2 regions of the Marinobacterium sp. BA1 genome follow, and region 1 is predicted to be linked to the other one. Evidence: predicted binding sites of a transcription regulator. Region 1 holds the regulator's gene; the other holds the start of a gene.

Evidence for each region. The regulator sigma-54, encoded in region 1, starts transcription at its own class of promoters, with help from an activator protein. The targets are predictions, from matches to a motif close to TGGCACNNNNNTTGCTNT.
Region 2: a site for sigma-54 is predicted at 1,478-1,495, ahead of glnA (glutamate--ammonia ligase). Genes of this name have one in related genera too.

Annotation. Positions count from the first base shown of each region.
Region 1 covers NZ_BAAFHC010000001.1:2,295,013-2,298,408, reverse strand. The annotation lists gene rapZ (RNase adapter RapZ) at 1-376, opposite strand, end outside; gene ACAM29_RS11150 (PTS sugar transporter subunit IIA) at 378-839, opposite strand; gene hpf (ribosome hibernation promoting factor) at 861-1,151, opposite strand; gene ACAM29_RS11140 (RNA polymerase factor sigma-54) at 1,203-2,708, opposite strand; gene lptB (LPS export ABC transporter ATP-binding protein) at 2,760-3,396, opposite strand, start outside.
Region 2 covers NZ_BAAFHC010000001.1:3,657,619-3,661,014, forward strand. The annotation lists gene typA (translational GTPase TypA) at 1-770, opposite strand, end outside; gene ACAM29_RS17640 (hypothetical protein) at 865-1,221, opposite strand; gene glnA (glutamate--ammonia ligase) at 1,577-2,983, shown strand; gene glnL (nitrogen regulation protein NR(II)) at 3,237-3,396, shown strand, end outside.

The DNA of each region.
Region 1 (3,396 bases):
TGCGTTCGGTTCGAATTGCTTGCTGCAGGCTCTGTTGTTTATCGGTGAGCGGGTGACGCCGCCGGGTTGCGTTATAGCGTCGCAGCAGAGTAGCTTCACCAGCATCAAGAAACAGGGTTTCGGTGCTCAGCTTGGACTGTTCACGCAGAGTGCGCATCACACTGGGGAACTGTTTCAGGTTGCTCAGAAGGTTGCGAGCATCAATGCTGACGGCAATTTCTCGATTAGGGTTTTCCTCAGCCAGCATCAGTCGGATCAGCTCGGGCAGAAGCAGGGCCGGCAGGTTGTCGATGCAGTAGAAACCGACATCTTCCAGTGCCTGCAGGGCGGTGCTTTTGCCTGAGCCGGAGCGGCCGCTGATGACGACCAGTCGCATGTCAGGCGCCTCTGCAGAGAGTTTGAACGCGATCCAGCAGGCTTGAGGAATCTTCGCAGCTGCGCAGTGATTCACGGGTGCTGGAGTCGTTGAACAGCTCTGCCAACCCTGCCAGTGTCTGCAGGTGCTCTTCAGCGCCGTCTTCGGGAACCAGCAGGAAGCAGATCAGGTCGACTGGACGGTTGTCGATGGCATCGAAGTCAATCGGGCTGGACAGCGTCATCAGTAATCCGATGGCTGTTGTAACACCTGGAATTCTGCAATGAGGAATGGCAACGCCTTCACCGATACCGGTGCTGCCAAGGCGTTCTCGGTTGATCAGGCCGCTGAAGATATCTTCAGCGGCCATGCCGTCCAGCTGCTCGGCGATAGTCTGGCTGGCGAGCTCAAGCGCTCGCTTTTTGCTGACCACATCGACGTGGCAGAGTGTACGGGATGAGGTCAGCAGTTCTGATAGTTGCATGTCGTGACGTGCTGCTACCGGTTATTTGTGGGATTTGAGTTTTTCTTTGTGCTTGATGATCTGGCGGTCAAGCTTGTCCACCATGCCATCAATTGCAGCATACATGTCGTCATGCTCATGCGCTGCGAATACTTCACCGCCGGCCAGGTGGATATCGGCTTCGGCCTTCTGGCGCAGCTTCTCGACACTGAGGGTGACCTGTACATTGGTGATGTTATCGAAGTGGCGTTCCAGTCGGTCGAACTTGGTACGTACATATTCGTTCAGGGCGTCAGTCAGTTCGACGTGATGGCCAGTGATGTTGATCTGCATAGGTTTTCTCCTCGTCATAAAGCACGTTCTTCCGGCGTGCCTGTAGTCTCATTAAACCAGACGCTTGCGCTCATTAGAAGGCGGAATGTTCATCGCTTCACGATATTTTGCCACTGTGCGTCTGGCTACGTTAAATCCCTGCTCTTTCAGCAGGTCGGCTATCTTGTTATCACTGAGTGGTTTTGCGGTATTCTCCGCGCTGATCAGCTTCTTGATCAAGGCACGAATGGCGGTAGAGGAGGCAGCGCCTCCGTCTGACGTGCTCACATGGCTGGAGAAAAAATACTTCAGCTCGAAGATGCCTCGGGGTGTATGCATGTATTTCTGGGTAGTGACACGGGAAATGGTTGATTCGTGCATCTCTACGGCTTCAGCGATGTCATGCAGAACCATCGGCTTCATACCCTCTTCACCTTCCTCGAAAAAATCGATCTGGCGGGCCACGATCTCGGTGGCGACCTTGAGCAGGGTTTCGTTGCGACTCAGCAGGCTCTTCAGAAACCAGCGCGCTTCCTGTAGATGGTTTTTCAGATAGGTGTTGTCAGCGCTGTTGTCGGCCCGTCTTATAAGATCAGCATAGTCGGTATTGATACGCAGCTTGGGGGATGCCTCTGAGTTCAGGCTTACATTCCACTGCCCCTGCACCTTGCGCACCACGACATCAGGTATAACGTACTCTGACTGTTCACTGCTGATGCTGGTGCCCGGTTTTGGATTAAGCGACTGGATCAGACTGATGATCTGTTGCAGGGCCTCCTCCTTCAGGCGCATGCGGCGCATCAAGGTACGATAGTCATGATTACCGAGCAGACCCAGGTGATCGCGTACCAGGCGTAATGCCTCTTTCAGCATCGGAGTGTTTTCAGGCAGCTGGCGCAGCTGTATCTGCAGACATTCGCTCAGGTCTCGTGCGCAGACACCGGGCGGGTCAAACTGTTGCAGGCGGTGCAGTACCGTTTCAATCTCTTCAGGCTCGGCATCTGCAAACAGCTGGGGTTCGCTCCGGGTGAAGTGTTCCAGAACTTCATCTACGTCCGTGCGTAGATAGCCATCCGGATCGACAGCATCGATAAGGGCCATGGCGACCATACGGTCAGGGTCACTCATGGGGGTCAAGTTGAGCTGCCACAGCAGGTGATCCTGAAGGCTGTCTTCGGCCGAATCGTTATCACCGGGTTCCCAGTCATCATCACGGGCAGGACCGGGTGTACTCTGGTGCTGGAAGGTATCATCCCAGTTGCTGTCGGTGGACAGCTCACGAGGGATTTCATCATTCCACCGCTCTTCCAGTGCGTTTTCGTCCCAGCTGTCCTCGTCAGCGGTGTCGTTAGAGAGGCTGTCGGCAGAGGCGTCGTGACGATCATCACGGGCTTCAGTCTGGGCTTCTTCGGCGCTGTCCAGTTCCTCCTCGACTTCCAGCAGTGGGTTACTCTCCAGGGCTTCCTGGATCTCCTGCTGCAGGTCCAGCGTTGACAGTTGCAGCAGACGTATTGCTTGTTGCAACTGGGGTGTCATCGTCAGATGCTGGCCGATCTTGAGTTGTAACGATTGCTTCATATCAGAGCTGCCAGGTGGACGGAGTGGATGTACATGATTGACGACTCAGGATCAAAGGGAAAACTGCTCGCCCAGATAGGCACGGCGAACCTGTTCGTTAGCCAGGATCTCGGCCGGTGTGCCCTGTGCGAGTATTCCCCCTTCACTTACGATATATGCTCGTTCGCAGATGTCGAGTGTCTCGCGCACGTTATGATCGGTGATCAGAATGCCAATGCCGCGAGACTGCAGGTGGCGAATGGTTTGTTTGATATCGCTGACCGAGATTGGATCAACGCCGGCAAAGGGTTCGTCCAGCAGGATAAAGTCAGGCTCGGTTGCCAAGGCCCGTGCGATTTCAACACGTCGACGCTCTCCGCCAGACAGGGCCATACCCAGGCTATTGCGCAGGTGAGTAATGTGAAACTCTTCCAGCAGCTGCTCCAGTAATGCCTTACGATCCGAGGTATTCAGCTCCTTGCGAGTTTCCAGAATGGCCATCAGGTTGTCATGTACGCTCAGCTTCCGAAACACCGAAGCTTCCTGAGGCAGATAGCCGATACCGCGGCGAGCGCGCTCATGCATGGGCAGGCGGGTAACGTCGTCCTGGTGCAGTCGGATTTGTCCCCGGTCGGCGTGGATAAGCCCCACGATCATATAAAAGCAGGTGGTCTTGCCGGCACCGTTGGGTCCCAGCAGACCAACGATC
Region 2 (3,396 bases), 1.4 Mb from region 1:
TAACCCATGATCTTGAGAACACGGCCGTTACGCACCTTGGCGTGGCTGTCGATCACCTTCACCTGAGTGTTGGTCTTGACTCGACCGCGGGACACGCGGCCAACACCGATAACGCCCACATAGCTGTTATAGTCCAGCGCGGAAATCTGCATCTGGAACGGTCCGTCGGCATCGACACGCGGTGCGTGCACGTGCTTGACGATCGCTTCAAACAGCGGTGTCATGTCATCGGCCATTTCTTCGGGGTCATTGCCGGCAATGCCGTTCAGGGCAGAGGCGTAGACGATCGGGAAGTCCAGCTGTTCGTCAGTGGCACCCAGATTGTCGAACAGGTCAAATACCTGGTCCATAACCCAGTCCGGACGCGCACCCGGGCGGTCGATCTTGTTGATGACCACGATCGGGTGCAGGCCCTGAGCAAAAGCTTTCTGAGTTACGAAGCGAGTCTGCGGCATCGGGCCGTCAACCGCATCCACCAGCAGCAGAACCGAGTCCACCATGGAGAGTACACGTTCAACCTCACCGCCAAAGTCCGCATGTCCCGGGGTATCAACGATGTTGATTCGGTAGTCGTTCCAGCGAATGGCCGTGTTCTTGGCCAGAATGGTGATACCGCGCTCACGCTCCTGGTCATTGGAATCCATGATGCGCTCAGCGCTTTCATCGCGGCGGTTCAGAGTGCCTGACTGCTGCAGCAGCTTGTCGACCAGTGTGGTTTTGCCGTGGTCAACGTGGGCGATAATGGCAATATTTCGGAGGTTTTCAATCACGCGTGTGTACCCTGTGATGGTGTAAAGCGCGACATTATACGGAAGGGAGGTTAAACAAGCGATCACTGAGTGATCATTATTCTGTGACAGCAGTCTATTTTTTTCCATTGACCTCAGACTGATACTGCTCGCTTGCGGTGCAGTACTTCTGAGCCATGTGCAGATAGTGTGATCGGGTATCGCCGCTATAGGTATCCGTCAGTGCACGGTAACGACTGCAGCGGGCTCGAAGTGTGTGGGCGGCCTGCTCGCGGCAGAGTCGATACATATAGCTGCTATCGGGGTAGTTGTAGCAGATTGTTTCCAGTCTGATCTCACCGTTACGTTCCAGCCACTGCGCCGGGAAGCGCTTGCGGTAGCTTTCCTCTGAGGCGGTGGAGGCTGTCGCAGCGGTGCTGATGCTCAATAATGCGGTCATCAGTGTGGCAATCATCAATTCCCTGGCAGCCATGTTCCTCTCCGTTGGTTGAGCATCTCGTCGTCACAGGTTACTGGTAAAAAAAGCTGTCGGGAAGCCTGCCTCAGGCACAGCATTTCTGGTCTGATTGCACTATCATGGATTACCGATTACCAGTACGGCCCCAAAATCGACCATCAATGCACCTTAATGGGTCATTATTTCCCGGCATGCACGATTTTGGTGCCTTCTGTATTATCAAAGGATGTGAGATAAGCAGAAAATCAGTGGGTTAGCATGATTTTCAAGATGGCACAGCCTTTGCTTATGTAATAGCAAACCGGTTTCCGGATCCGTAATGACAGAAGTATTGTTTTGGCAATACTTAATAACGAGTGGGGATAGCCAAATGTCAGAGAAGACTCTGAATCTGATCAAAGAAAGCGGCGCAAAATGGATCGACATGCGCTTCACCGATTTCAAGGGCAAGGAGCAGCACGTGACCATCCCTGTCACAGACATGGGTGATGACTTCTTTGAAGACGGCAAAATGTTTGATGGTTCTTCCATTGCCGGCTGGAAGGGTATTCAGGAATCCGACATGATCCTGCGTCCGGATGACAGTGCTTCCGTTCTGGATCCCTTTACCGAAGATGCAACCGTTATCGTACGCTGTGACATCATCGAGCCGGCTACTGGCCAGGGTTATGAGCGTGATCCGCGTTCTGTTGCGCGACGTGCTGAAGAATACCTGAAGTCTACCGGTATCGCTGATTCCGCCATGCTGGGCCCAGAGCCAGAATTCTTCGTGTTTGACGGTGTTGAATGGCATGCTGACATCAGCGGCTGCGGTTACAGCATCCAGTCTGAAGAAGCATCATGGGCATCCAACCACAAGATCGAAGGTGGTAACACCGGTCACCGTCCGCGCGTCAAAGGCGGTTACTTCCCGGTTCCGCCGATTGATTCCCTGCACGATCTGCGTGCAGCGATGTGTGATGCCATGGAAGCCATGGGCCTGACCATCGAAGTACACCACCACGAAGTGGCGACTGCCGGTCAGTGTGAAATCGGTGTGCGTGGCAACACCCTGGTCGCCAAGGCAGACGAAGTTCAGATCCTGAAGTACTGTGTACACAACGTTGCACACGCATACGGCAAGACCGCTACCTTTATGCCCAAGCCGCTGGTTGGTGATAACGGTTCCGGCATGCATGTTCACCTGTCCATGTCCAAGGACGGTGCAAACATCTTCGCGGGTGACGGCTACGGTGGTCTGAGCGAAACCGCTCTGTACTACATTGGTGGTATCGTTAAGCACGCCAAAGCGCTGAATGCTATCTGCAACCCGTCTACCAACTCCTACAAGCGTCTGGTCCCGGGCTTCGAAGCACCGGTAATGCTGGCGTACTCCGCTCGCAACCGTTCCGCTTCCCTGCGTATTCCGTACACCACCAGTCCGAAAGGGCGTCGTGTTGAAGCGCGCTTCCCTGATCCGGCTGCCAACCCGTACCTCTGCTTTGCAGCGCTGCTGATGGCCGGCCTTGACGGTATCCAGAACAAGATTCACCCGGGCGATCCGGCTGACAAGGATCTGTACGACCTGCCGCCGGAAGAGGCAAAAGAGATCCCGACTGTTGTCGCTTCTCTGACCGAAGCGCTGGATGCTCTGGAAGAAGACCGTGAGTTCCTGACACGTGGCGGCGTATTCACCGACGACATGCTGGATGCGTACATCAAGCTGAAGCGTGAAGAAGTGGCCAAAGTGAACATGACCACTCACCCGGTCGAGTTCGACCTGTACTACTCCGTGTAATTCGACACTGAGTTGTAAAACTGAAAAGGCTTCCCTCGGGAGGCCTTTTTTGTCTCCGGCATTCAGGCTTGTGCGTTTCCGGTGCAAGAGTGCACCGGATTAAATCTTTGCACTATTATGGTGCGTAATACCATTTTCAATAGCTGACCTACAGGGCCTTGGTTTGGCCTCAAGCCCCATATGCCGGGCGATTGGGATTTCAGAAAAACTGGCGCTTTTCTTGCATGAGAAGGGTCAGGAAGGAGAGCAGCCGATGTCCCGTTCACAGTCACACAAGCAGATACTGGATAACCTGACCAGTTCGGTATTGGTACTGAACGAGTCCCTTTGCATCCAGTACATGAATCCGGCCGCTGAAATGTTGCTGGAGGCCAGTGCGCGACGGCTCAAAAATCGCCCCATTGAAGAGTGGC